Regions from separate parts of the Oceanobacillus sp. FSL W7-1309 genome, predicted to be linked through region 2. Evidence: riboswitches for the same ligand, from Rfam matches in the RefSeq annotation. Region 2 holds a riboswitch; the other holds the start of a gene.

Region 1 (17,935 bases), on a different contig from region 2:
AATAACAATTTACATATTATGTTTTACGTCTTTTACCTTCAATCAATGAACTCATCTACCGATAATAGTTATATATCCACATACAGATATCAAGTTTAAAATTAGGAGTGTCATATATGTCAAAACCAACAGACAAACAACTTCAACAAGTTTATAATATATTTCAAACGTTAAGTGAAGCATCAGACCATTTTCATAAGCTCATTAAAGAAAAGGAATTAAATCAAAGCATTTTTATTTTCAGTTCTATTGTTGATGGGTTTCAAGCATTATCAAGGATTGACGCAGTATCAAAAATAGAAGAGTGGAACATTCGAAAAAATAAAGCAGAGAAACACTTGCTTGATATTGCACAACTACTAGAAAAGGGTAACTTTATCAAGATAAGTGAGATTCTACAATTCTCCTATCTGCCACTTCTAAACAAAATTACTAAAGATATCTCAAAAAGTATGGATGATCAAAAAAGTAAAAAATATAAGATTGGCGTATTTGCTTCCTTTCATAACCCTCGAGCCTTTTATCCTGAAGCAAGAGTAAATGCATTAGTCCAAGAAAGTGAAAGGCAGAACACCCAGCTTCTTTTCTTCACTTCAACAGATGTTAATTTTGAAAAAGAAGTAATTACAGCAGATGTTTATACAGATGGGAAATGGGAACGCATTACTACACATTTTCCAGACGTTATCAACAATGTTGGTGCAGGGAAACGTTCGCACATTGAGAGAAAACTTCGCAGAGTCATCCCATTTACTAGCTTTCATGTCGGTAATAAACTTTCATTACCAATGCGAATGGCCAAATATAAAAAATATGTTGAATTACTCGTTCCATTTCGCTTATGTCGTAATGAAGTAGAAATTCATGAATTTCTAAAGGATAATAACAAAGTCGTATTCAAATATCTTCAAAGTAACCGAGGGGAAAACATCTATTTTGTTACCAAAAAAGGAACACGCTATGCAGTACAGGAACATAAGAATGAACGAATATTAAGTCAGGAAGCTTTTGAAGAGTGGCTTCAAACAGTTATTTTACAGGAAAAAGGAAGTTTTATCGTTCAGCGATATATTCATACGCGTACAAAAGAGGATGAGCCTTACCATTTCCGGGCGCATGTACAAAAAAACGGGGAAGGTAAATGGGGATTAACCCATATTTATCCACGGCTCGGTAATAGAAAAAGTAACCTGAGTAACGTTGCTACTGATGGCAGAGTTGATAATTTCCATGATTTCCTTGTAAGAGAATACGGGGGAAAAGCGGAAAAATACGAATCTGATATTTTACGACTTTCCATAGAAATTGCCCTTCACTTAGATAAACTTTACGGGCTTGCTCTTGATGAGCTGGGAATTGATCTTGCCATTGATGAAAATGGTAGGTATTGGATGCATGAGGCTAACAATGGTCCTCAAACAGCATACCATGAAGAAAAAAGAGCAGTAAACACGATTGCATATGCAAAATATATTGCAAAGAACGGGATTTTCTATACTGAAAGTTTAAGAAAGTCTTGGAGTGGAATGTTTCAAGCTAGGACAGCAAACATTGCCTTAGCAGAATTAGATAACCGTACCACAGTAGGCGTACTTCAAGGTAAAATTGTTAACGATTCACTTGCCACTACTCTAGCAGAGACAGCTGAAAGGAAAAATATTCATCTTTATACTTTTACACCGAAAGATGTTGATTACGACGAAATGCTTATAAAAGGGCATTTTTACGAAGATAACAAATGGATACCCAAAATTGTTGAATATCCTGATGCCATAATTGATCGTTTACAGCTTCGAGGTGATGAAGATGCTCAATGGATTTATGAAGAACTAGAAGATATTGCATTTACCAATAAATGGACGGGCAGGAAATATAAAAAATCTGGAATATATAAGAAGCTCCAGGCTAGTGAAGAAATTAACGATATTCTTGCACCCTATCAAAAAGTTTCAAAAACACGAGATATCTTCAGCTTTATTGAGAAGTACGGTAAAGTTATTTTAAAGTTAGAAAGTGGAAATATTTCAGGAACTCAGTACATTGAAAAGCTATCAAATGGTAAATATTTTGTTACAAAAGGGACATCGGTAACAGAATATAGTGAGTTTCCGTTACTAAACAAGTTAAAAGAATTGATAAAAGAAGACAACTTTATCGTTCAGAAAGATGCTAGATCTCTGAATAAAAATGGACAACCAACTTCCTTTTCTATGCAACTAATACAAGATAAAGTAGATAAATGGAAATTTATTAGCCTTTTTGCAGACTTGAAAGCCAATCCTGCTGACAATACTTCGAAAAACCTTACGGAAGAACTTACTGAATTTCTTCGGGATAATTATGGAGAAAAAGAAGCGACCGAGCTGGAAAGTAAGATTAAAGAATTAGCTAAAACAGTTGGTGTTAGTCTTCAAAAAATTTATGGTAACGTAGTAACTGAAGTAACTATCGAGTTAGGAATAGATGATAATCAGCATCTAAGCCTAATAGAGGTAAACCCAAATAGCCCTAACACGATCTATGATACTGCAACATACGCAGAAAATGTTATTTCATATGCTAGTTATCTAGGCCTTTTGACTAAGAGCAATGATAGCTTTGTTAAGATATAAGGGTTGTGGTTATAAGTTGTAAGCTGTCAAGAAAGCACTTGGCAGCTTTTAGCTTGCTTGATATGAGGTTCATCAAAATTTTTAATAACTTTAACTAATTCAAAAGGAACCCTAGTATAACTAGAGTTCCTTTAACTATTTTTCTTATTGAAGTAATTGTAAAACACCTTGTGGTTGTTGGTTGGCTTGCTTTGCCGCTATGTCTTTCGATCATAGAATAGACTATATCTTCACCCTTATTCTTAAGGGGCTGGGCACTTCGAATGGAAATGATCCACCCTACGAATCTCATTGCCTTAAGTTTAACTGTTAGGCAGTGCATTCTAGTCGTTGAACCTTCGCCAGGTTTTCACCACAGGCGCTTGGCTGCTGATTATCCATTGTTTCATTGCTTTGTTTTTCAAACCTTCACGTCTGCCGTTTCCAGCTACGTTGTGGTACAAAACACTTTAGGAAGTTCCAGCAATTCACCCAGTTATCTTCTAACCCGTTACCAGATTAGACGCCCTTCCCACCAAATTACTGTAAGAGTTGTAACACTCCTTGAGGCATTTGCTGGGATTGAGCTAACATTGATTGTGCCGCTTGTGAAAGGATATTGTTCTTAGTGAACTCCATCATTTCTTTCGCCATATCAACGTCACGAATACGTGATTCTGCAGCAGTTAGGTTTTCTGCTGATGTACCTAAGTTGTTAATTGTGTGATCTAGACGGTTTTGGTATGCACCAAGTTTTGAACGTTCAGCAGATACTTTTTCAATTGCATCGTTAATAGTAGTAATAGCTTCATCAGCACTTTCTTGAGTCAATATCCCACCAGTTGCTCCTTCAGCTGTAGGATCCGCAACAGTTAGTTCACTTACTTCTAAACCTTCAGTACTCATATCACCAATTTCTAATTCAATACTTTGATTCTCGTTGGCACCAATGTGGAATTTACCAGAGAAATTGCCATCAAGAAGTGATTTCGTATTAAATTCCGTATCACCTGAGATTCTATCTACCTCTTCAAGTAATTGGTTCATTTCTTTTTGAAGCTCTTGACGGTCAGTATCATTGTTTGTATCATTTGAAGACTGAACCGCTAGCTCACGCATTCTTTGAAGAATTGAATGAGTTTCATTCAAAGCACCTTCAGCAGTTTGGATAAGAGAAATCAAATTTGTTACCGCAATGGCATTTAATCCACTACTTCTTTATGTTTCCATAAAGTTCAGATCATATCTTCATCCCTAAGGATGCCCCGCGCTCGTGGGTAGTTTATTGGTCTGTATCCTCACTACCTGATCGTTACACCTTCCTAGCTACAGGTTTTTTACAATTCACTAGGCTTGGCTCGGTATTGCCCACCATCCACAACTGCTAGTTTGGTTTGGGGTTCCACCGAATTCACGGAGTTTTCATCTAAGTATTACTACTTAGAGCGGCATATCTAGTTTACCGTCTTGAGCGTTCTTAGTAGCCATTTCCAATCCACGAATTTGTCCACGCATTTTTTCAGAGATTGCTAGTCCAGCAGCGTCATCTCCAGCTTTGTTGATACGAAGACCTGAAGAAAGTTTCTCCAATGAATTTTGTGTTGCACCTTGGTTTGCTCCTAATTGACGATGTGCGTTAAGAGCAGAAATATTGTGATTGATAATCATGATCAATCTACCTCCATGTTTTTAATTTTTAGCAAGTCACATCCTTGTGTCTCGCTTCATTATTTATATCGGCATGGTTTAGGAATGTTTTAGCAATTTTATTAAACTTTTTATTATGTCAGTAGATTAAACATAAATAGACCACAGTACTACTTGGTCACCCAAAAAAGGACCTCCTCCTAAAGAAGGATGCCCTTATGCATTATTTAATAGAAATCTCTCTCCTAATTAGAATCCTTCAATCTATTTTTATAAACCGCTGTAAACGCCCTAATGGTTAATACAAAGACACCAATCAAGGCAACGAAAGCAGTGATAATTAAATCCATACTTATTCTACCTCCATTCCCTATTAACACTTTTACTCATTACTTTTCATTGCGATAAATCATCTATACCCCTATTAACCGGTAGATAAACTTTCTATCTATTTAGAAATTGAATGGTGTTATGTTCTTAACTGTTGGACGCAATGTATTCCTGTTCTTCTACAACTATCGCTCCCCGCTCATCTAACCTCACAAACCGAATTGCTGCTATAAAGTAACTCAATATAGCTACAAACATAAACAACCCAAACAATCCACTATTATACGCCTGTTCAAAGTATAAAATATTAACCAGTGTAAAAATTACTCCTCCAATTAATCCCAAGTAACCAAAGCGATCTGTTTTTCGCAATCTTAAACTCGTTCTTCTATTAGCCAACGTCACCAACGTAATTGTCAGGATATTAACCGAGCTTCCAATCCAAACCGGGTGTATGTTTAGATAAAATTCCTGTGGATGCCAGCCGCCCAGGTAATACCATAACAGTCCACTAGTAAATCCAGTGAACAAGGAAGCAACTACAGCTCGCTTCGTTACCACCGGCCAGAATAATGCGGCTACTACCGGTGCAAACGTGGCACTGTTTCGTATCGTCCAAGCAAATACATTCCACCATGCCGATTGCTCTGTTCGCAATAAGCCAAACGCAATCATCAGGCCGGTTAAAAGCAGCAGCGAGATTTTCGTATATTTAATAAGCTGGTCCCCTGTGGCATTTGGATTAATCGCACTTCCCACATCACGTCCGAGACTTGTGGCACCTGAGAACTGACAAGGTCCACCCCATCCGAGTGCACAACCCCATACACCAAGGAAAAACAAACCTACTAATGGGGCAGGCAAGACTTCCATCAAGTACTGGGGAATCGCGATAAGTCCAGTGGATGCATTCGGCACAACGGTGGCAGCTGATATTCCGAAGATAACGCCACCGACTATAAATGGAATCGCCATGAATCCAGCCATGACAAGTCCTTTTTGACCCTCTTCTGGCGAGCGGGAGGATAATGCCATTTGGAAAGCAGCCTGAGCCAGAATGACGTTAACGAGGAACGTCCCAAACCAGACGACAATTACTTGCAGTCCGACACTTCCAAAGTTAAACATTTCTGGACGCTCCATGTTCAATGCAGCTAAACCTGATATTCCGGGATTGATGAAAAAGGCAACAACTCCAATTACGATCATTAATCCGAATGCAAACATATTCATCGTTTGTGTAAAGGCAATGGACCACATGCCACCAGCTTGTAAATAGATAAAAAGTAAAATAGCAGTAAACGCAACGGATAAACTCAATGAAATACCTGTAAACACATGAAATGCAGAAGCAAATGCGATTGCCGTGGCAACGGACCACATGGGAAAGGCAAATGCAGTAATTGCTCCTGATAAGCCTTTTGCCGTTCTACCATACGTATCTCCTATCAAACCAGAAACCGTTACAAGCATCTTTTTCCGGAAAGAACGGATAATCAACAAAGCAATAATAAATATTTGAACCATTTCCGCCACCCCATACCAGATTGCGGAGATACCGGTTAAATAAGATAACTCCAAAATAGAGATAAATGTGGATCCCGAGAATAATCCAGTTATACAAAACGCAACAATCCATTTATTGAAATTCCGATTTCCAACAAAATAACTATCTTTCTTTGTCACACGTCTTTTGGCAATTTGCCCTGCCGATATGAGCGCAAATGTATATCCTAATGCCAGTATAATTGTCCATACACCATATTCTGTCACAACTAGTCACTCCCTTAATATTTACATCACCTTATTCCAAACGAATATTCAATTACAAAGACAAAGCAAAAACCCCCTTCCATAAGAAGAGGGTAGATAAATTCAGGGCACCTCTTCTTATCTTTCAGACCAGTGTCTGATGGAATTGGCACAGTACTCAATAAATTGAGCCCGCTGCCGAGGTATCAAAGGGCCATATCCCTCCACCTCTCTTGATAAGAAGTTCAATATTCAATTGTATTAAAATTACACCTTCACGATGAAAAAGTCAATGTTATTTTAAAATTCAATTTATCTGTCAATCAATCGTTACATCACGCAAAAATGGGAAACTACTTGGATACTGATAAAATCCACTCACTTCATCCCTTAAACCAGCTAGCAATACAGAATGGTAAAGTGGAACGATTGGAGCTTCATCTACAATTATTTGTTGTGCTTCACTATATAGTTGCAGTCTTTCTTCTTCCGCTCCCTCTTGTCTTGCCTCCTCCAGCAACTCATCTACCTCATCATTCGCATAAAAAGACCTGTTTCCTGGATTTCCGGCATTTGCTGAATGAAACATCGGGTACAGTCCGTAATCCGCATCCAATGTTACAGTCCCCCAGCTTCCGATAAACATATCAACACCGCCATTACCAGTCACTTCTAAATAAGTTCCTACTTCGGTCATCTCAATGTCAATAGTGATACCAATTTCTTTTAGTTCTGCTTGGATAACCTGCGCGATATCCGATGTATTTGTATCGTAGGCCATGATTGTCGCATTGAAACCATCCTCATAGCCCGCTTCCTTTAATAGTTCCTTTGCTTCCTCAATGTTATAATCGATAGGCTCTACATCCTCATCATACCCAAACACGGTAGGCGCGAGCGGTCCTTTTGCTGGTAAGGCCACACCATTTAGTACCCCTTCGATAATTTCTTCTTTATTAATTGCTTTTGCAATCGCCTGTCTTACCCTAGGATCTGTAAATGGTTCTTTTTCTACATTGAAGCCAAGATAAGACATACTTGCGCTATCCGATTGTTTAACGTGTGTACCTTCATTCGTATCCACTTCGTCAATATTGCTTGTATTTACTGGATAAATGATATCCGAATCACCCGTTTGCAGCTCTGCAATTCGTGTTAAATCCTCTGGGACAAATTTAAAGGTTACCGAATTTACACCGGCCTTATCTCCCCAATAGTCTTCATTTTTTACAACTTTTATTTGTTCTCCACTTGTTCGGTCATCATATTTGAAATATCCTGTACCGATTGGGTTCTCATTAACTGTTGCAAACGGTTCTCCACCATTAGCTATTGCTTCATTATCCTTTTCAATCGCCTCAAGACTGATCATATGCCCGCCCGGATGTGCCAAATGAGATGGCAATGCTGAAAAAGGATATTTTGTATGAATCTGTACCGTATATTCGTCTACTACTTCCACGGAATCAATCATATCGAATAAAAAGGCTAGCGGTGAGCCCATATCAGGATCAAGAACGCGATCCAGGTTCGCTTTTACTACTTCCGCGTTAAATGCACTGTCATCATGGAACGTAACATCTTCTCTAAGCTTTGCTTCCCAGACAGTATCTTCAATTTGTTCAAGGCTCTCAGCTAAAGCTGGTTGAATCTCCAAATCTGTGTTTTGTTCAACCAACGTATCATAGATGGCATTCATCACATATAAGGAGTTACCATCATTTGCAGCGTGCGGATCCAGCGATACTGGCTCTGCAGCTAATCCAACTGTCAGATCCTTTTGTTCCTCTGCATTCTCTGATTCATCTGCTCCGTCACCAGCACATGCAGAAATAACCAATAAACCCGATATAAGTAAAATTAATAATAATGCTTTTTTCAATTTAACCACACTCCACGTGTTGATATTTTGAGTATAAGGTAGATCTTATTCTACTATTTACACAACTTCATCAATCCTAATTTATTCACATACTCCCCACCATATTATAAATTTCAATTTTTCTTTTAAAACAATCCCCCTTAACTCTATAATTCCTATTAATTAACTGCGAATTAAGCATATAATATCATACCACTCCACGTTCTTTATGACAAATTAATTAGCCTGTATAGCAACAAATAAGGCATTTTGGAATTTCGCACTTGAAAGTAATAGTATATAAAAAGCTGCTGACACCTCTGCCAGCAGCCGAACTCAAAAATCATTCTTCACTCACACGTTCTTTCAAACTCTCATCATCCCGAAGCTTCCATAGCTTACCAGGCCAGAACGCAAAACGCCCAAGTACTGTTGTAATTGCTGGAACAAGCAATGGTCTGACGATAAAAGTATCCAGCAAGATTCCGATCGCAGTAATCGTACCGAAATGAACAAGCACCTGCAAAGGCATTACAGCTAGAACCGAAAACGTACCAGCTAGAATAAGCCCTGCTGAACTAATTACACTTCCCGTTTCTGCAACACTTTTAGAAATAGCCTGTTTGAGCGGCATTTCCTTTCGATTGCTCCATAGACTAGAAACAAGGAATATGTTGTAGTCAATACCTAGGGCAACCGAAAAGACGAATACATAGAGCGGAATTAATCCTTGAATTTCTGTAACTCCAAATATATGATGGAGCACAATCCACCCTAAACCAAGCGCAGATAAATACGAAATGATAACGGTTGACAATAAATAGACCATTGCCACAATGGACCTTAGGAAAACGATAAGTAATACCGCTATAATGAGCAGAAGGGCAGGTATAATTAACCCCTGATCTCGATTGGTTACCTGATCTGTATCGTATAATGTCGCCGTTTCACCGCCAAGCCATACATAGTCATCTGCATTGACTACACCAGCATCGCTTAGTGCACTCGTTGCAATAGCCTGGAGCTCTGGAACGCTTTCTACCGCTTCCGTGGAGTACGGATCAATCGAAAGTGTCACTTTCCATTCCTGGATATCCTTATTTTCCGATCCTTCCACAGGATCATCAACAATCTCAACGTAAGGATGCTCTGCCAATTCGTTCTGTAACGAAACATCCGCTCCATTTGTATCGACGATCACACTGACAGGAGCAATTTCACCTGGAGGATAATGGTCTGCAATTAATGTAAATCCTTCTCGTGATGGCATATCCTCTGGGAAAGAATCTAATAAAGCATAGGTATATTGCATTTTTGGTACGAAAGCAGCCAGGCCACCAAGAATAACTATACTAACAAGAATAATGGTCCATGGTTTTTCTGTAACCACTTTTCCAATCTTCTTCCCAAATCGATGACTTGGTTTCGGACGACGCAGCTTTTTCCCTTTTTTCTTCTCAATTTCCTGAATCATTTCTTCAGGTCGTGGGATAAATGGGATAAAAGCAAAGCGGCCAAGTAAGGCCAGAATCGCAGGAAGCACGGTTAATGCTGCGAGTCCCATAATAAATATCGATAAGCTAAAAGGTACAGCAAAACGATCATAGGATTCGTAATAGGCTAGCCCGAGTGAAAGCAATCCTAAAACAGTAGTAAGGGAACTCATCATGATGGCCCCGCCAGTACCGCTAATCGCACGTTTTAATGCAACATGTTTATCTTTTTCAATTCGCAGCTCATCTCTGTACCGTGAAATTAAAAATAAGCAATAATCTGTTCCGGCTCCGAACAAAAGAACCGTCATAATCGATATCGCTTGCCCATCCACAACAATCCAGCCCTGATCCGCAAAAAACCCAAGCAGTGGACTAATAATTCCATAGGCGATCCCAACCGCAACAAGCGGGACAAGTGCCAAAATTGGTGAGCGATACAATAAAATAAGTAAAATAAATACAATCAATACAGTTGCAATTAACAAGGTAAAGTCTGCATTGCTGAACAAGGAAACGGTATCAGTCTGAATTCCAATAGGTCCAGAAAAACGCACATGTAAGCCAGACTCGTCTATATCACTTTTCAGCACCTCACTGCCAAATGCATCATTTATTTTAACTTCTAGTTGGTCGAGTGCCGCTTGTAATTCCTTTGTTGCTGCAGTGTCATCAAAAAATACCGGTGTTGTCAGTGCTTTTCCATCTTCAGAAGCACTTCCTCTTAAAGCTTCAACAGGAGCATCCTGAAATGGTGGAATAAATGTTTGATGATTAACCGGCTCATCATTTAGATTCTGATAAAGAGATTGAATCATCTCATAATCCGAATTATTTAACCCTCCATCACGATGCCACACTAAAAGCAATGGTGTACCAGCATCATTAGAGAATTCTTCGTTCGTAATTTTACCTGCTTCGACAGACATCATATCTTCTGGTAATAATTGTGTATCCGACGTCTCTCGATCATTAACTTGTGGCCAAATATATGAAAATATTCCAATCAATAAAACCCAAATAAACAAGGTCGCCCAACGGGTTTTGGTATTCGCAACAATACCTCCCCAATTTTTCAATAGACCTTTCACAAATCTCATCCTTTCTAGCGCAAATTTTATCAATGCACTTAACCATGTATCTTGTAATTATATATACTAGTAGGTTAATTAATCAAGTTTTTTTCAAATTATGGTATAATAAGTCTAGTTTAAATAATTTGGAGTGGAATTCATGATGCAACGCAAACATCGAACATTAGGGAGACCTCGTAAAGAACAGGATGGAATCTCAACGAAAGATACTATCTTACACATCGCTACAGAAATGTTTTTGGAAAAAGGATATCCGTTAGTATCCATGGACGATGTTGCCCAACAATGTGATGTCACAAAAGCAACGGTGTATTACTATTACAAAACAAAGGCAGACCTTTTTACGGATGCAATGGTCCAGTTAATGAATCGAATTCATGAAAGAATTGTGGCGATTCTCTCAACCAATGAGCCATTGAAAAAGCAGCTGTTTCAGTTTGCCAAAGGCCATTTACAAGCGACTGTGGATATTGATATCCATTCATTTATGAAGGAAGCAAAGACATCTCTTTCACAGGAGCAACTGCAATTGATGCAGCAAGCAGAAGAAAAAATGTATGAAGAATTAGAGCATGCATTAAAAAAGGCAATGGATAATGGAGAAATCTCCAGAAGCAACCCACGCTTAGGAGCGCTTCTATTTGTATCTTTGGTAACAACCGGAAACAATATGGATACTAATTTTAAAAATTCATTCCGATCACTGGATGATTTAGTAACGCAGATTGTAGACTTTTATTGGGATGGATTGGCAAACTAAAGCTAGCTGTGTCATTGAGGGTGGGATAACAAGCCGAATACAAAGATAGCAGATATAGGAAATTGCTATTCACCTATACAACAAATTGATAGCAATTTTTAAATTACAAAAAAACAACGCTACTCTATGAAAGATAGCGTTGTTTTCGTATAAAGCCATTTATTTGGGCTCATCTTATAATCTTTTTAACTCCTAAAATGCTGTATCAATTCATTTAATTCTTCCGCTAATTTAGCGAGCTCGTCTGAACTTAGTGCAACTTCTTCCATTGAGCTGCTAATCTGCTGTGAAGATGCAGAGGTTTGTTCAACACCCGCTGCAGATTCCTCCGAGATTGCTGCAATCTCCTGAATGGAAGTATTCATATTGTCACTGGTATCAGAAATGGTAGATAGTTTATCAGAAATTGTTTTAATATCATTTACCATTTGCGTGACTGAAGTACTTATTGTTTGGAACGTATCTCTTGTTACTTTTAATTGACTTGTTCCTTGTTGAACTTCTTTATATCCATCTCGTAAAGACTTCGTTACCTGACTTGTTTCGCTTTGAATATTTCCAACAATATCTGTGATGCCACTTACCGATGACCCAACCTGTTCTGCAAGCTTTCTAACCTCATCGGCAACAACTGCAAATCCCTTTCCACTTTCTCCAGCCCGAGCTGCCTCAATCGCAGCATTTAAAGCTAATAAATTCGTTTGATCAGCGATATCTTTAATAACAGATACTAAATCAGAGATTTTTTGAGATTGTGAATCTAAGTTTTCTACTTTCTGTACAGAATCATAAATAATGCTGTCAATTGTTTCCATTTGTTCTGTCGATTTTTCCATTAAGTTTCTGCCTTCATTTGTATGGCTCAATACTTGATTAGAAGATTCATATACCTGATTGCTGTTCGTATATGCTTGATCGGTATCTGATCTGAATGTAGCCATTAAGGAAGAAAGGTCACTTGTTGTATTTGCTTGTGACTCTGAGCCAAACGCTAATTCCTGCATCGTAGTCGCCACTTGTTCAGATCCTATCTTCACATCATTTGCTGACTGCGTTAATTCTTCACTTTTACTGGTAACCGTCTCGGATACATTTTTGATTTTCATTACGAGTTCTCGCAGTGTTTCATTCATCGTATTTGTAGAGCTTACCAATTGACCTATTTCATCATCCGATTTAGCTTGCAAATTTGTTTCCCTTAAATTACCTAATTCTAAATCCTTCATCACTTTCATAATTTGAGGAAGATCTTTTAACATACGTTTTAATAAAACAACCACTACTACAACAAGAATTAAACAGGCAATGCTAAAAAACAAGACCATCATCATCGTAAACGTCCCAAGTTCACTTAAAGCTTCTTCTTCTGGTAACGCTGTACCAATGGACCAGCCGGTTGTATGAACTGGTGAATACCCAATATATTCTAAACTGTCACCTATTTGCGCTAATTGAAGACCTGTTTCACCTGCAATCATTTTATTACCTATATTCCCTAGTTCACCAGACATAGACTGCAGCTGTTCTTCAAGGATTAATGTTTCATCTGGATGATATAAAACCGTTCCATCACTGGAGATTAAGAAAGAATATCCGCTCTCACCCATTTTATAAGATTGCATAAGCTCTGGTAACTGGTCTAGAAAGATATCAATTGCAACAATACCGACTGTATCCCCATTCACTTTAATTGGCTTCATTGCACTCAAAATAATTTTTCCAAATACTTCATCCATGTATGGTTCGGTAAAATAAACATCCTCTTCCGCTATAGCTGCCTCATACCAAGGTCTACTCGTTATGTCAAAGCTAGGGTCTGATAAAACATTATTGCTTCCAATTAAAAAGTTTGATTTATTACTCGCAACCCATGCCATTGCGATTGAATCATCTGTTTCAACAATCTCATCAAGCGACTGTAATACACCATCATAATAATCATTTTCTAAAACTTCATCTCGAGAGTCAGTTGTATTTAAGAACTTGCCAAACTCTTGATTCGTTACCATTTGCCGCACAATGGTCGCTTCTTCTTTAAACATGCTATTAACCTGTGCAGCGATTGCATCACTTTTAGTTGATAAGTCAGTTTCAACATTTTCAACTAATAATGCCTTTGTATACATATGTATAAAGAATCCTGTTGCAGAAAACACAATAAATATAGCTATAAAAAGTGCTGCAGCTACTTTTGTTGATATACTTTTGCGAATCCAATTAAATCGTACCGACTTCTTTTTCTTTTCTTTTGCCGCCACCATAAATTCCTTCTTTCTTGTATTTTGATGATGCTACTCGTTGTGATATGATCCGGTAATAGTTTATGTGGTTCACATAATTTAGATTAAACATCAAAAGCCTTTATTGATTTGCAACATAAAAGAAACTCTGCTTCTCACATAATATTCACTAACTAGAAGCAAAGTTTTTTTAGATATTCAATTGTTTCCTACCATATCAGCATATTAAATGGTTAATTTATGTATCATTACATTAGTTTCCCATTAAAGAATAGCTAATCCAATTATACCATTAGTTTACTTTATTAGGTACTTAAGTACTAGTTTTTTATATTGTCAATTTATTTTCGCTAATTATTTTCATATGCAGTCCTATTTTCTAGAGGGTAATGCAATTTTTTCTCTTCATTGAATGGATTAACAATGAAGAGTAGAAATTAATATATACTATACGGATGGATAGGAACGTCAACGCCCCAAATATGATATTAAAATCGTATATGGGGCCGTTTTATGTCTGCTAGCTGCCTCCCTCATCTTTATCTATCAAATAACGCTTTCCTATCCCAAGAAGCTTCCGGATGATGGAAGGGTTTGGAGTACATACTTTCGATAATTACTTTGCTGAAACGGAGCAGGTAGCTTTCCATCCCGGACATGTGGTCCCTGGAATCGACTTTAGTAATGATCCGCTCTTACAAACGAGGCTATTCTCATACACAGATACACAGCTGATTCGTTTAGGCGGACCGAACTTCCATGAACTTCCGATTAATAAATCGGTTCCCGAGGTACATAACAACCAGCGTGATGGTTATGGACGCCAGGCAATCTCCCAAAATGTGTCGTGCGCAGATTGGGCCTGTGGAATTTCGTTATGTGGTTCTGGTTTCACAGCATGAATAAAATCTGGAAATTTAATACCATCCTGAATAAAGAATACAGGCATATTATTTCCAACCAGGTCATAATTCCCTTCTTCTGTATAAAATTTTGTCGCAAACCCACGAACATCACGTGCTAAATCTCCAGATCCGCGGGAACCTGCGACTGTAGAACGGATACTAGTTAAATTTTTATTCAAAAAAAAACGCTTCATCTCGAATGAGACAAGCGTTTTACATATAAGCTTCCAGCCGGATTTGAACCGACGACCCCTTCCTTACCATGGAAGTGCTCTACCTGCTGAGCTATGGAAGCAATTGGCTCCACAGGTAGGATTCGAACCTACGACCGATCGGTTAACAGCCGATTGCTCTACCACTGAGCTACTGTGGAATAGTCTTATGTAAAAAATCCAGAATACGAAAAAAGCAGCCTGGCGGCGTCCTACTCTTGCAGGGGCAAAGCCCCAACTACCATCGGCGCTGAAGAGCTTAACTTCTGTGTTCGGCATGGGAACAGGTGTAGCCTCTTCGCTATTGCTACCAGACAACTTTATAAGGTAAAATATTGATTTATACCTTAAAAACTAAATAAGAGTAAACAAGACATCAAATAAAGAATTTAGTTAAGTCCTCGATCGATTAGTATCCGTAAGCTCCACGTGTCACCACGCTTCCACACCGAACCTATCAACCTCATCGTCTCTGAGGGATCTTACTCACTCGAAGTGATGGGAAGTCTCATCTTGAGGGGGGCTTCATGCTTAGATGCTTTCAGCACTTATCCTTTCCACACGTAGCTACCCAGCGATGCTCCTGGCGGAACAACTGGTACACCAGCGGTGTGTCCATCCCGGTCCTCTCGTACTAAGGACAGCTCCTCTCAAACTTCCAACGCCCACGACGGATAGGGACCGAACTGTCTCACGACGTTCTGAACCCAGCTCGCGTACCGCTTTAATGGGCGAACAGCCCAACCCTTGGGACCGACTACAGCCCCAGGATGCGATGAGCCGACATCGAGGTGCCAAACCTCCCCGTCGATGTGAACTCTTGGGGGAGATAAGCCTGTTATCCCCGGGGTAGCTTTTATCCGTTGAGCGATGGCCCTTCCATGCGGAACCACCGGATCACTAAGCCCGACTTTCGTCCCTGCTCGACTTGTAGGTCTCGCAGTCAAGCTCCCTTGTGCCTTTACACTCTACGAATGATTTCCAACCATTCTGAGGGAACCTTTGGGCGCCTCCGTTACCTTTTGGGAGGCGACCGCCCCAGTCAAACTGCCCGCCTGACACTGTCTCCGAACCGGATCACGGTCCTGGGTTAGAATGTCCATACAGCCAGGGTGGTATCCCACGGATGCCTCCACCGAAGCTAGCGCTCCGGTTTCCAAGGCTCCCACCTATCCTGTACAAGCTGCACAGACATTCAATATCAGGCTACAGTAAAGCTCCACGGGGTCTTTCCGTCCTGTCGCGGGTAATGCGCATCTTCACGCATAGTATAATTTCACCGGGTCTCTCGTTGAGACAGTGCCCAAGTCGTTGCACCTTTCGTGCGGGTCGGAACTTACCCGACAAGGAATTTCGCTACCTTAGGACCGTTATAGTTACGGCCGCCGTTTACTGGGGCTTCGGTTCAAAGCTTCGCCTTGCGGCTAACATTTCCCCTTAACCTTCCAGCACCGGGCAGGTGTCAGCCCCTATACTTCGCCTTTCGGCTTCGCAGAGACCTGTGTTTTTGCTAAACAGTCGCTTGGGCCTATTCACTGCGGCTCCATGTAAATGAAGCACCCCTTCTCCCGAAGTTACGGGGTCATTTTGCCGAGTTCCTTAACGAGAGTTCTCCCGCTCACCTTAGGATTCTCTCCTCGCCTACCTGTGTCGGTTTGCGGTACGGGCACCTATGATCTAACTAGAGGCTTTTCTTGGCAGTGTGAAATCCGGAACTTCGGTACTAAATTTCCCTCCCCATCACAGCTTGAAATTGCCAGACGGATTTGCCTATCTGACTTTCTCACTGCTTGGGCGCACATATCCATCAGTGCGCATTCCTTATCCTACTGCGTCCCCCCATCGCTCAAACAATCATGAGGTGGTACAGGAATATCTACCTGTTGTCCATCGCCTACGCCTTTCGGCCTCGGCTTAGGTCCCGACTAACCCTGAGAGGACGAGCCTTCCTCAGGAAACCTTAGGCATTCGGTGAAAGAGATTCTCACTCTTTTTTCGCTACTCATACCGGCATTCTCACTTCTAAGCGCTCCACCAGTCCTCACGGTCTGACTTCACAGCACTTAGAACGCTCTCCTACCATTGTTCGTAAGAACAATCCGCAGCTTCGGTGATACGTTTAGCCCCGGTACATTTTCGGCGCAGAGTCACTCGACCAGTGAGCTATTACGCACTCTTTAAATGATGGCTGCTTCTAAGCCAACATCCTGGTTGTCTGGGCAACTCCACATCCTTTTCCACTTAACGTATACTTTGGGACCTTAGCTGGCGGTCTGGGCTGTTTCCCTTTCGACTATGAACCTTATCACCCATAGTCTGACTCCCAAGTAAAAGTAACTGGCATTCGGAGTTTGACTGAATTCGGTAACCCGGTGAGGGCCCCTAGTCCAATCAGTGCTCTACCTCCAGTACTCTATTTCTTGAGGCTAGCCCTAAAGCTATTTCGGAGAGAACCAGCTATCTCCGTGTTCGATTGGCATTTCACCCCTACCCACACCTCATCCCCGCATTTTTCAACATACGTGGGTTCGGGCCTCCAGTCAGTGTTACCTGACCTTCACCCTGGACATGGGTAGATCACACGGTTTCGGGTCTACGACCGCATACTCATTCGCCCTATTCAGACTCGCTTTCGCTGCGGCTCCGTGTCTTCCACTTAACCTTGCATACGATCGTAACTCGCCGGTCCATTCTACAAAAGGTACGCCGTTACCCATTAACGGGCTTCGACTACTTGTAGGCACACGGTTTCAGGTTCTATTTCACTCCCCTTCCGGGGTGCTTTTCACCTTTCCCTCACGGTACTGGTTCACTATCGGTCACTAGAGAGTATTTAGCCTTGGGAGATGGTCCTCCCGGATTCCGACGGAATTCCACGTGTTCCGCCGTACTCAGGATACACTCCGGAGGGAATTCTTTTTCAACTACAGGGCTGTTACCTTCTGTGGCTGACCTTTCCAGGTCGATTCATTTAAAGAATTCCTTGGTAACTCCGAGTGGAGTGTCCTACAACCCCAGAAAGCAAGCTTTCTGGTTTGGGCTCTTTCCGT
Region 2 (13,350 bases):
TCATGTTGCCCCCATGTAAAACAATTCTATTTTTCCCACTCTAAAAATTCAATACGATTTCCAAACGGATCGGATAGATAAAAACGATTTGCACTCGGCAGTTTATAATCAACTATGAAATCCACTTGATTTTCATTTAAATATTCTTTTAGTTTTTCAATATTTTTGACTAAGATTGCTGGATGTGCCTTCTGCGCAGGAACAAATGGCTTTTCAATACCAATATGGATATTTATCGTCCCAGCCTGAAACCAAACCCCACCATTCGCTTTCAACAATTCCGGTTTTTCTACCTCTCTAAAACCTAATATTTTCACATAAAAGATACGTGCTTCTTCTTCGCTGCCAGGAGGTGCAGCTAATTGAACATGATCAATCGTTTCATAATGAAAAGTCATCGGTTTTCACCTCGGTTTATTAGTAATTCTATCTTATCCTTTTTTATCAGCTTAGAATAATACCGATTTTTAATCAATTTGTTAAAGCTAACCTTATCACACAACCAAAAGACCGACTACCATTGCGGAAGTCGGTCTATAATATTCTATGTATACAGGCCACAATTGCCGTATTTTGTAATAAAAAGTTTTAAACCACCACTTCGCAAAGTGGGTGTTCGCAGAAACCTTCCTGTCTTCCGCTTCTTTGGCGGCGCGACATTCCAATTTCGATGTAAAACTCCCTATACATTCATTAGAGGTTAAAACTTAATTAAATACGAACATTGTAGCTTGTATTTATATATTACATCTTCTCACGAAAAAATTCAATGGTAAGAACTTACCATTTTATGCAAGTTGTAAATTAACTTATATCTTTGTATTTTTCTTCTTTGCACGCTGCTCCAGCTGTGATTTCGGCTCCTGATCAGCTATGTCTTCTGAATATCCTTGTGGATTCAAACTTGAATTAACGCGTTTCTTACTCCAATTTTCATTTTTATTTGCCATTTGAAACACCTCCAAGATTTAGTGTTTCAAATTCGTTTCATTGTATACGAACAATTTGGCTAATCCTTTATTGTGCTGCCAATCCTTCATATTTATCTCTCAAGGAACGCTTCAGCACTTTCCCACTAGGATTTTTCGGTAGTTCGTCCGTAATCTCAACATACTTCGGAACTTTGTATTTCGCCAATTTGTCTGTACAAAATTGAATTACCCTTTCTTTTGTTACTTCTGCTCCTTCTTTTGGAACAACAATCGCTGTCACCGCTTCAATCCAATAAGCGTCCGGTATACTAATTACAGCGACCTCTGAAACCCCTTCTAACTGATAAATGATTTCCTCAATTTCTCTGGAAGAAACATTCACTCCACCAGTATTTATCATGTCTTTTTTGCGATCTACAATTGTAATATAGCCTTCCTCATCCATTACACCTAGATCACCACTATGAAACCAGCCGTTTCGAAATGCCTCTGCCGTTTTTTCTGGTTCGTGTAGATAACCTTTCATGGCATGCGGTGTACGGTGGACAATTTCTCCCACCTCGCCGCGCGGTACCTCCTTATCTGCTTCATCTACAATTTTCGTCTGGACATTTAATGTCGCTTTGCCTGCTGAACCCAACTTCCGTAACTGATCTTCTGGTTGAAGTGCGGTGGCAAGGGGCGCAACTTCTGTCTGACCATAAAAGTTCCAAAACTTTGCGCTTGGTAAACGTACCGAGAGCTCCTTTAAAATTTCCATTGGCATTATGGCTGCACCGTAATAGCACTTTTCAAGGGAGCTTAAATCACGCTTATCAAAATCTGGATGGCGTAATAATCCAATCCATACAGTTGGGGGACAAAATAGCTGTGTTGCTTTTTCTTCCTCAATTGTCCTTAAAATTAATTCCGGGCTTGCTGATCCTAGAATAATCCCACTAGATCCTAGGTAAACGCTCGGCCCCAAAAAAACATGCAGTTGTGCACTATGATATAACGGCAATGCATGGATTGCGATATCTTCCGTCCCCATTTTACCATCTACAATACTGCTGAGGTATTCACTAATAAGGCTTTTATGTGTAAGCATGACTCCTTTAGGCCTTGATTCCGTTCCACTTGTATATAAAACTTGCACGAGATCATCATCAAGAATATCTGCATCCATTAATTGAGTGGACATCCCTTCTTGTGCTTGGGATAATGGCTTCCATCCTTTATTTTCATCATTATAAGGAAGGGTTATATCCATCAGATAACGGTATTTAATATTCTGTTTGCCAACAGAGTGATCGAGTAAGCCTGCGTATTCCTCTGAAGCAATAAAACCATTAACATCAGCATGCTCTACAATATACTGCACATCTTCTCGATTAAGCATATAGTTGATTGGAATCATAACCGCTCCAATTCGTGCAAGCGCATAATTTACTACAATAAAATCAAGGCTGTTTTTAGACATGACCGTAATCATATCTCCCTTTTTCATGCCATCTGCTAAAAATGCATGTGCTGTCTGATTAACAATGTTATCAAGCTCTTCATAGGTTAACCGTTTGTTTTGATAAGCGAATGCAAATTTAGTCGGGGTTCTTTCTCTCGTACGAGCTAATAAATCTCCTAATGTGTTTCTTCTTGCTCTTTGCAGCAATTTATCCAAATCAGATTGTACATTTGTATTGGTATTCATCCTACCACTCCCTCAATGGTATCATGATGGCAAGCCTGTTGAATATTCTATCTATTATTTTAATTCAGTTAATTAAAGATAGCAAGTTGCAGTACTCATTCAAGTATATTTATTCGTAAGCATAAAAAAATGCTAGAACAATCATTGCAGATATTCTAGCATTTTTAATTTACTTTAAATATAGTCTTGTACTTCCTTTTACACGTTTCATTTTTGGCGGATAATAGCCACGGTCATAAATTTTTCCATTTGTCATGCTGCACTTTTCTAAAAAACGGTCAAGAGAGTTTGTTTTGGTATCCCGTAATGCTTGAATCATCACTTGCGCAGCGACTCTAGCGTCTTCTAGTGCGTGGTGATGTTCAAACTGAAGGTTATGATAGGTAGCAAGTGTGTTTAATTTATGGTTCTCCAATTCCGGCCAAAGCTTTTTAGCGATATTTACGGTACAAAGGTAGTCCATGTCAGGATATGAGAGCTTGTAATAATCAAGTGTATTGCGAATCACACTCATATCAAAGCTTGCATTATGTGCGATTGTTAGGTGGTCGTTTAAGTAATTCCGCAATGTCGGCCAAACCTCTGCAAATGTAGGAGCATCAGCAACATCATGCTCAGTAATCCCATGAATATACGTATTGAATGATTTAAATTCCATTAATGGATTGATAAGGCTGTAGAATTCATCTATTATGCCATGCTCATTGGCTACTACTAAACCAACCGCACAAGGACTAAAACGTTTTTCATTAGCAGTTTCAAAGTCTATTGCTACAAACTCCATAGCTGTCCCCTTTCGTATTGCATACTCAAATCTCCATAATATCCCAATTGGTAACAATCCCAACTAGTCCACCACTGGAGCTTCCTTCCTTTGTAATCAATAATGCTTCCAATCGATTGCCTTTTCCAATTTGCTCCTTAAAAATTTCCTTTGCTTCATATACAGATGTCTCCTTTGATATGAATCTAAAGTTATCCCTTTTTTCACATTCCAAGACCTCTACTAATCTTGCATCTAATAGAGAGGTTAATCGATTTTCGATACCTTTCGAAAACCATTTTGTAATTCCTTTATGCGTAATTAACCCCTGAAACACATTACCACTGTATACTGGAAACTTCGTAATCCCTTGCTTATTAACGACTTCTAGTACATTCGATAATGGCTCGGTTTCTTGAAAGCATACGACCTTACGAATAAAAAGCGGGTCTACTTTTCTAGGCTTTAAAAGTTCAATTTCAATTGCTTCTATCCGTTCTACAACGGAATCATGTGGCTCTGCAATAGTATACATGAGATCCGTCTTGTTATGTACAATAGCATTTCGTAACTCAGCAAATTCAAGCAGGTCATCTTGAAACTGTTTTATCAACGCATTTGATTTACCCAGGACTTTAACAGCTCTTGAAAACCCCATTTCTTTCTTAATAAGCAAAGCTTTTAAGCCCTTTTCGATTCGATTGAACGCCGTCAAAAAACGATCTGAGTTTCGATGCACGACAGTTTCATTTTGTTTTAGTATCGGATTGTTAACACGATTCACTTTCCGCCCTCCTTATTCGTTTTCTCTCTTCTACATACCAGTGATTTCGTACACTCAAATATTACGACTGGTTAATGCTGAAATAAACTTTCTCATTATCATAAAATCGGTGTATCTTATCCATCGACTCTAAGTATATTAGTCTTGTTAAAGTCGCCATAAATGGGCTAACAAAGTGACTAAATTTTAGGCTGCCATAAATTTTTTCACACACTTCGGCTGCTGTCAAAGTCTCTGCTTTCACAATGCTTTCAACCTCATTTAACCGACGCTCATGTCCTTGAATCAATGTTTGTACACGTTCACTCAAGCGATGGATATTCTCACCATGCCCTGGTAAGGCTAATGCTGTCGGATAATGCTGCATCCGCTCAACGGATGCAAAATAATCGTTTAATGGATTGAATTCCTCCCCTGTCCACAAACCGATTACAGGAGAAATCTTATTTAAAATATGGTCGCCAATCAGCATTAGCTTCCTGTCTTTTTGATAAAAGCAATAGTGATCCGGAGCATGACCCGGTGTCCAAACAACCTCAAAACACTGATTCCCTAACAGGATGGTATCAGTTTCATCAAAGAATCCATCTGGTTCAAATTCATAGATAAAGGAATCATTACCTATTCTGCCAGGCAAATTCGGCCCCCCATGCATATGAAGCAAATCAGCAAGATTTTCTTTAATTTTCTTCTTATCACGATGTTTCAGCATTTCCTTATACCCGAGTTTCGATGTGTAAACGGGAACTCCCTTTTTCTCCTGAAACCATCTCGCTAGACCAATATGGTCCTGATGTGTATGTGTTAAAACAACCTTTTTCACTTCAACACCAGTATCAAATAGCGCTTCCCAAGTCGCAATTGCTTCCTCTGAATAAATCCCTGTATCAATAACGGTATAGCCATTCTCTCCTTTGACAAGATAGCTATTTACCTCTTGCATTCCTCCTGGAAAACGAACGACTAGCTTTTCTATACCCTCACTTACATTAACTAACAAAATATCATCCCCATTGTACAAAGCTCTTTCTATACTATTAATTTTAGCGTTGATCAGTTAGATTGCAAGAATCTCTAACTTTTGCAATTTTTTTCACGCTACATGTAATATTCTTAATTTTAATGGTTGACATTCAGAATCGTATGGAGTACTCTAATTATTAATTTCATACAAAAAACTTTCTTATCCAGAGAGGTGGAGGGACTGGCCCTATGATACCTCGGCAACAGACTTTTTAAGTACTGTGCCAATTCCAGAAGCAATGATTGCTTGAAGATAAGAAGAGATATTAGACGATACGGTGCCTAACCTCTTCTTATTTTTAAGAAGAGGTTTTTTCTTTTCTTTAAAGAAGTTTTAAAAAACTACTGGAGGGGATTAAATGGCAACGGTTCAAGCAGGAACAGAATTGCAACAGGCAATTGCATTACTGAAAAAGAAAAATTGGGTAGACCTCACGCACACATTCGGGCCAAACTCACCACACTTCGCAGCATTTGACGATGCCGAATTCAAAACACTTTTCACACATGATGATGGCTTTTTCGCACAACGATTTACCTTTCCTGGACAATACGGCACACACATTGATGCACCAATTCATTTTGTACAGGATCAACGTTATCTTGAAGAGCTTGAATTAAAGGAACTTGTTTTACCGCTTGTGGTGATCGATAAGTCAAAGGAAGCTTTAGAAAATAATGACTTCACCTTATCGAAAGAAGATATTCTAGCATTTGAAGCAATAAATGGTGAGATTGAAGCAGGTACATTTGTAGCGTTACGAACCGACTGGAGTAAACGTTGGCCAGATAAAACTGCTTTTGAAAATAAGGACGAAGCTGGTAATAGTCACTTGCCTGGATGGGGAATTGACGCATTGCGATTTTTATTTGAAGAAAGAAACGTAAATGCTGTCGGTCATGAAACATTTGATACAGATTCCTCCATCGATGTCCGAAAGAATGGCTCACTCATTGGCGAGTATTATGTGCTGGAGCAAGATACATACCAAATCGAGCTTCTAACCAATTTAGATAAAGTACCAACAAAAGGTGCTTATATCTTTAATATCGTTGCCAAACCAGAAAAAGCAACTGGATTCCCAGTAAGATCTTTTGCAATATTACCTTAATAAAAATATGGAGGGATTTTCATGACGAAAACATTAATTAAAGCACCATTTAAAGCAGATCACGTAGGAAGTTTATTACGACCGGACAGGGTTCATAAAGCGAGAAAGGATTTTAAAGAAGGAGCTATTCCGGCAAGTGAGCTTCGTACGATTGAGACAGAGGAAATTAAGCGAGTGGTTGATAAACAAATTGAAGTTGGCCTTCAGGCTGTAACCGATGGGGAGTTTCGCAGAAGATTTTGGCATACAGATTTCTTAGAGCATTTTATTGGTATTGAAGGCTATGTACCAGATCATGGATTTAAATTTGTGGACGTGGAAACGGAAAAATACGACGTGCGCAATGTTGGAAAAATAACATTTAACCCAGACCATCCATTCATCAAAGATTTTATTGAGTTTAAAGAAATTGTTGGTGACAGGGCTGTCGCAAAACAAACGATTCCAAGTCCAAATCAGTTATTCAATGCTGGGATTCGGAATGCAGATGTCTATCCAGACATTGAGGAATATGCACATGATATTATCGTCGCTTACCGTGATGCGATAAAAGCATTTTACGATGCTGGCTGTCGTTACCTGCAATTAGATGATGTCTATATTGCAGGATTGAGCTCTGATACGATTCCATTTAATGATAGTAAATTAACAAGAGAATATTTAATCGATTTAGCGCTTCGTGTTGCTAATGGTGTGCTAGAAGATAAACCAGAGGATTTAGTTGTAACAACACATCTATGTCGCGGAAACTATCAATCTACCTGGGCGTTTGAAGGAAGCTACGCAAAAATTGCACCAACATTATTCGCAAAAGAAAAAGTAGATGGCTTTTTCTTAGAATATGATGATGACCGTTCTGGAACCTTTGAGCCATTGAAGTATATCCCAGAGGGCGGTGCACAAGTAGTCATTGGCGCTGTAACATCTAAATTTGGTGAGCTTGAAGATAAAGAGGCATTGAAAGCACGCATTCAGGAAGCTGCTAACTATGTACCGTTGGAGCAAATAGCTTTAAGTCCGCAGTGTGGATTCGCGTCAACCCATCATGGTAACAAGCTAACAGAGGAAGAACAATGGAATAAACTGAAATTTATCGTAGACATTTCAAAAGAGATTTGGGGATAATTTTCCTACCTACTATTAAAATAAAAGAAAGAAGGAATAGATCATGACACAAACGCTAGTAAAAGCGCCATTCAAAGCAGATCACGTAGGAAGTTTATTACGTCCAGAGAACCTACGTCAGGCAAGAGAAGATTTTAAAACAAGCAAAATCACTGCAGCAGAATTACGTGAAGTCGAAACAAAGGAAATCAAACGTATTGTTGATAAACAGATTGAAGTCGGATTAGAAGCAGTAACCGACGGTGAATTCCGTCGCAGCTGGTGGCATCTTGATTTTCTTGAGCATTTAAATGGGATTGAAGGCTACAACACCGAAAAAGGCTATCAATTCGATGGCGTAGAAACAGACCGATATCATGTGCGTAACACCGGGAAAATTTCCTTTAATGCCGATCATCCGTTTATTAAGGACTTTATTGAATTTAAGGAAATTGTTGGTTACCGTGCGGTTCCGAAACAAACGATTCCAAGTCCAAACCAGCTATTTGAAGTCGGGATACGAAACCCAGAAATTTATCCAGATATTGAAGAATATGCCAACGATATTACACAAGCATACCGAGATGCTGTAAAAGCATTCTATGATGCTGGTGTGCGTTACTTACAACTAGACGATGTGTACATTGCTGGACTTTCATCTTCTGACTTTAAATTAATCGATACTGGCGGCTATTCAAGAGAGCAATTAATCGATTTAGCAGTTCGTATTGTAAATGGTGTACTCGAAGACAAACCAGAGGATTTAATTGTAACAACACATCTATGTCGCGGAAACTATCGTTCTAGCTGGGCATTCCAAGGCAGCTATGCTGAAGTTGCTCCAACCTTATTTGCGAAAGAGAAAGTGGACGGCTTTTTCCTTGAATATGACGATGAGCGTTCTGGAACCTTCGAACCGTTGAAACATGTTCCAAAAGGTGGAGCACAAGTTGTTATTGGCGCGATTACATCAAAATTTGGTGAGCTAGAAGATAAAGAAGTGATCAAAAAGCGAATTGAAGCTGCATCACGATTTGTGCCATTAGAGCAAATTGCTTTAAGCCCACAGTGTGGATTTGCTTCCACGCATCACGGGAATAAGCTAACAGAGGATGAGCAATGGACAAAATTGAAATATATTGTTGAGTTATCGAAAGAGATTTGGAAATAATCATGTAGACTTGGCATCGCCCAAACTTGGTGAATACCAAGTTTTCTAAAAAAACGAACAGCATGCAATTGCTGTTCGTTTTTCTCATTTATGATTGTGCTTTTCTTAATCTAACCCAAGATATAATAACCGCAATAATTAAAACAAAGCCTAAATATCCGGTAATTGGATAAACGGTCCCTACAAGTGTCGTAAAGCCAATAAAGCTTGCACCAAAAGCTAGTAAACCTATGATAACAACGGCTCCTTTAAACGTTCTCGTATTCTGCGGCACAAGTCGTGCAGTAAAAGCATAAAGCATACCTACTGCTGTGTTGAAAATCATCCCTAATAAAGCAATTGCCATTAAGATACCAACAATTGGCGATACCTCTGTCGCCAGTACTAATGTAGGCATATCTGCTTCTTGAATAGACCCGATATTCATAAATAAACTCAAATTAATTAGAAATAGTAATAACCCAAGTCCGATTCCACCAAGAATTCCACCCCAGCCAGCAGTTTTTCTATCCTTAATCGTGCCGCCAATGACGGCCAGCATAGCAAATCCTGCTGCAAGATTATACGAAACATAGAGCAATGCTCCTATAATAAAGTTAGGGGCTGAAGCAGGCTGCGCTTCTGCCAATGCATTTAACTGACTAAAGCTTGCATCACTCGTAAATAAAGAATATCCTGTAATAATAAATATTAATACCAATAAATAAGGCGTTATGCTACTAATTACCGCAATAACTTTATTTACATTCAAACAAAGTGTAACAATGACAGCTACAGTCATGATTAAGTTCCCAACAAGTGGAGGAATACCGAATTGTTGTTCAAATATCGACCCGCTACCTGCAATCATGACAACTGCAACACCAAACAGAAAGAATGTAATTAATAGATCGATTGCAAAGCCAAAATATCTTCCACATATTTTATAAATTACTTCACGATGTGATGCTGTTTGATAATAAGTTCCTAACTGAAGCACATGCATTCCTAGAAATGCAAAGAGTAACCCTGCGATGATGGTTCCAATTACACTATAGATTCCAAAGCTTGTAAAAAACTGCATGACTTCCTGACCAGAAGCAAACCCTGCTCCCACAATTAATCCAACATAAGCTCCAGCAACCTGAAGACTCTTTTTCATATGTAAATCCCCTTCGATATATCATAATATTATGAATTTTTATCTTGTAAAAGAGGAGAGCTTACAATGCGCTCCTCTATATAACACCGTATTTTATTAAAAATGATAGACTCTTGTCCATTCCGTAAATTCATCCATCGCTTCCTCGTCGATATCATAGCCAATTCCAGGCTGATCTGGAACATTTATCAGTCCATTCTCTACAACTACTTCCGGTTTAATAATGTCTCTTTCCCAATATCTTGATGAACCAGCTGTATCTCCTGGTAACACGAATTGTGCTAATGTTGTTAATGCAACATTATGCGCCCTGCCTACACCAGCTTCAAGCATTCCACCGCACCAAACGTCGATACCTTTATCCATACAAAAATCATGTATTCGTTTCGCTTCGGTTAATCCACCGACTCGTCCAATTTTTATGTTAATAATTTTACAGCTGCCAAGCTCGTAGGCTTTTCTCGTATCTTCAAGTGAATGAATACTCTCATCTAAACATATTGGTGTTTTCATAACCGCTTGAAGCTTCGCATGGTCTACAATATCATCATGCTCCAATGGCTGTTCAATCATCATTAAATTGAGATCATCTAACTTTTGTAAATGTTCAATATCATCAATCGTATACGCTGAATTTGCATCTGCCATAATTGGTATATCCGGAAAATGCTTGCGAACCTCACGAAGTACCTCTACATCCCAACCCGGCTTAATTTTTATTTTTATTCGTTTGTAGCCGGCATCAACAAAGTGTTGAATCGTTTGAATTAAATCATCTACTGTAGGTTGGATTCCAATACTGATTCCAACATCAATTTGTTTTCTTTCTCCACCTAGAGCTGCAGCTAAGGTGAGTTTTTCTCGTTTTGCATATAGATCCCAAACCGCTCCCTCTAATGCAGACTTTGCCATATTATTACGCTTAATTGGATGGAATAAATCAGATACTTGTTCCGGATGGTTAATTTGATTATCTTTTAAAATCGGAATAAGAAAGTCTTCCATGACATGCAAGTTGGTTTTTACCGTTTCTTCACTGTACCAAGGACTTGAAAATGCAACAGACTCCCCATACCCGCGATTTCCGTCTTCATCAATGAGCTCTGTAATAAAAAATTTCTTATCCTGAAAGGTACCAAAGCTTGTTGTAAAAGGATCTTTTAAACGCATATTCAATTTATGTATTTTTAACTGTTTTATAGGTATTGTCATTGTATATCCTCCTGTTTAAATTCATAACTTTTCATCGTACAGGCAGAAAAGCTTTACCTCTTCTACCTGCTTTAATACTTACTGTTTGCGAAAAACATAATAATTATAGTCTTCAGCATAATGAATAAAGTCGGAAGCTTGATAGCCATGTTGGAAGAGTCTTCTAAAGAGCTCTTGCGTTGTCAATCTCCACTCTTTTGCAAGATTAAAGTTTTCCTCTTTCAGACTTTGAAAATTTGCTGGAATTGCAACCAGCCACATATCCCATTCCATACTATCATTAGCATGATAATTGTCTGTTAGAACAGGCTTACGCTCAGAGTCCATTTGTAATAATATATTTGCTGCATCAACTGATATGGTTTCCTTCTCTTCGCAGGTTTGACTGATATCCCATATAATTTGAAAACGATCAGATGGCAGGCCTTGGCTAAACTCATCGCCTAGTTCACCGTAGTGATTTTCTTTAAAATAAACTCCTTTGGCACCAAGCTTATGCAAGTTTAAATAGGCGTTTACACTTTCCAATGGATCGAATGTCCATGTTATTACTTCATAGCCCATTTCCCTTGCCAATACTGCTTGCTTCAGTTTTAGCTTTCTTCCGATTCCATCTTTCCTATACGCTGGAAGTATTCCCATCATATGAGAGCATAGGTAAGCATTTTTCCCATCAAATCCTGCAAAGCTATATAGAAAACCAATTAGCTTTTCAGAATCATAGGCGCCTAAAATAATGCCGCCATTCGTTAATGCTGTAAATGTTTGATGCAACGGGATCGCCGACATATGCCAAACAGTTTCTTCTAACTTCTGAACTTCTCTTAATTCATCCAGCGTCGTTAATTTCCTAATTTCGAGTTTACCTTTTACCACAAGAAAGACTCCTTCTACTATAATGATTCCATTGTTTTATATAAGGCGCATGTTATAATTTCAACTGCTTTTGGAATAGCGTTATGATTAAAGGTCATCTCAGGATGATGCAAACCTGGCACCAAATCGCAGCCAACTGCCAGCATTGTTGCTTTTAAAGCTGGGCGTTTAATCGTATAGAAATGAAAATCATCGCCACCTGTTGTTGTAATAACCGGGGATAAATTCTCATCTCCCGCACATTCAACTATTGCCTGTCTCATAAAAGATATTGCATCCTGATCAAGCACCGCAGCGGCCACATTTGCACCAACTGACAAGTCAATTTCCACGTCATGAAGCTGTGCTAGCGATGAAGCAATGCGATAAATTTTTTCTGTTATTTCTTCCATCACCTCATTATTCTGAGCCCTAACATCAATTGAAAAACTAGCATTTCCGGGAATTATGTTTGAGCTTTTTCCACCTGCATGAAATGCAGTCATTTTAGCAGAGTGAGGAATCATTGGATTCACATGAATGCTATTTATTGCTTGAAAAAAATCCGTACCAACCTGAATGGCATTTGCATTTAAATGTGGTCTTGCTCCGTGTGCATCATGCCCTTTTATATGGCCTTGGATAAACTTAGCTGCACCGTGCTCAATAGCCGGAGCAAATTGTCCATATCCCAACTCCTCTATCGGTCTCAAATGCATTCCATACAAATAATCCACATCGTCAACAATACCCTTGTCCACAAAAGCTAACGCACCATTGCCTTTCTCCTCTGCCGGTTGAAAAATAAACCGAAACGTTCCTTTAAACTGTTTCTTTTCTTCTAAGATTGTAAGGAGAGCACCAATGACAATCGTCATATGGGCATCATGTCCGCAAGAGTGGTTTGCTTGGAATGTCCCGTTCACTTCCTGCCATAAGGCATCAATATCTGCTCTGAGGGCAATAACAGGACTGCCACTACCTATATCAATTACTAATCCCGTCGAATCTTCAAAACGTTTAATCGTGCAGTTTTTCCCTTGAAACAACCGTTCAATATAATCCGTAGTCTTCCTTTCTTCCCAGCTAATCTCTGGATGTTCGTGTAAATGATTAAATATATCCTCTAATAATGGATTTATTTTTTTCAATGTTGCGTTCATTTTAATTAACTCCCATCTAAGCTTAAAAAACTTGGCGTCGTACAAAATAAGAAAGCTGTTCTTATCAGTCAAAAAAATCTTTTCCATTTATAGAATCAAACAATTCCACTCTTTGCTTAACTTTTTCGTTATTTTCAAGTGATATTGAAGCAATGATACTGTTTGACAATGACATCACTGCTGGTGCTGCATCTAATGTTGATTTACCAGACAGTTGCACATTTAATACTAAATCGCAATATGCTGTAATTGGAGAAAAGCTTGAATCTGTAATTCCAATTACAAACGCTCCCTTATCCTTAGCATGCTTAGCAATATTAATCGTATCTACAGCATAGCGATGAAAAGAAAATCCTACAAACACACTTTTCTCAGTGAGCTCACTTAGCCTCAATAGAAT

The links. Region 2 has a riboswitch for S-adenosylmethionine ahead of NST46_RS21090 (cyclase family protein). Riboswitches for the same ligand answer to the same signal wherever they lie in the genome.
Region 1: linked by a shared signal. The riboswitch ahead of NST46_RS08025 (sodium:solute symporter family protein) and the one ahead of NST46_RS21090 (cyclase family protein) in region 2 are both predicted to bind S-adenosylmethionine.

What each region holds. Positions count from the first base shown of each region.
Region 1 is NZ_JBBOBX010000001.1:1,704,104-1,722,038, reverse strand. Features, by position in the region: gene NST46_RS08040 (YheC/YheD family protein) at 117-2,612, shown strand; partial or broken gene NST46_RS08035 (flagellin) at 3,132-3,770, opposite strand; partial or broken gene NST46_RS08030 (flagellin N-terminal helical domain-containing protein) at 4,053-4,259, opposite strand; gene NST46_RS08025 (sodium:solute symporter family protein) at 4,716-6,341, opposite strand; SAM riboswitch class I at 6,456-6,563, opposite strand; gene NST46_RS08020 (glutathione ABC transporter substrate-binding protein) at 6,640-8,202, opposite strand; gene NST46_RS08015 (MMPL family transporter) at 8,525-10,774, opposite strand; gene NST46_RS08010 (TetR/AcrR family transcriptional regulator) at 10,911-11,528, shown strand; gene NST46_RS08005 (methyl-accepting chemotaxis protein) at 11,714-13,786, opposite strand; gene NST46_RS08000 (hypothetical protein) at 13,746-13,880, opposite strand; partial or broken gene NST46_RS07995 (catalase) at 14,380-14,607, shown strand; partial or broken gene NST46_RS07990 (catalase) at 14,601-14,825, opposite strand; tRNA gene NST46_RS07985 (tRNA-Thr) at 14,896-14,968, opposite strand; tRNA gene NST46_RS07980 (tRNA-Asn) at 14,972-15,046, opposite strand; rRNA gene rrf (5S ribosomal RNA) at 15,085-15,200, opposite strand; rRNA gene NST46_RS07970 (23S ribosomal RNA) at 15,275-17,935, opposite strand, start outside.
Region 2 is NZ_JBBOBX010000002.1:1,716,884-1,730,233, forward strand. Features, by position in the region: gene NST46_RS21055 (VOC family protein) at 27-398, opposite strand; RNA gene ssrS (6S RNA) at 551-736, opposite strand; gene sspL (small, acid-soluble spore protein L) at 810-950, opposite strand; gene NST46_RS21070 (acyl-CoA synthetase) at 1,018-2,622, opposite strand; gene NST46_RS21075 (3'-5' exonuclease) at 2,792-3,406, opposite strand; gene NST46_RS21080 (CBS domain-containing protein) at 3,432-4,169, opposite strand; gene NST46_RS21085 (MBL fold metallo-hydrolase) at 4,231-5,169, opposite strand; SAM riboswitch class I at 5,350-5,452, shown strand; gene NST46_RS21090 (cyclase family protein) at 5,552-6,304, shown strand; gene NST46_RS21095 (5-methyltetrahydropteroyltriglutamate--homocysteine S-methyltransferase) at 6,326-7,429, shown strand; gene NST46_RS21100 (5-methyltetrahydropteroyltriglutamate--homocysteine S-methyltransferase) at 7,473-8,579, shown strand; gene NST46_RS21105 (YkvI family membrane protein) at 8,668-9,720, opposite strand; gene menC (o-succinylbenzoate synthase) at 9,817-10,932, opposite strand; gene NST46_RS21115 (GNAT family N-acetyltransferase) at 11,011-11,808, opposite strand; gene NST46_RS21120 (M20 peptidase aminoacylase family protein) at 11,826-12,950, opposite strand; gene NST46_RS21125 (MurR/RpiR family transcriptional regulator) at 13,015-13,350, opposite strand, start outside.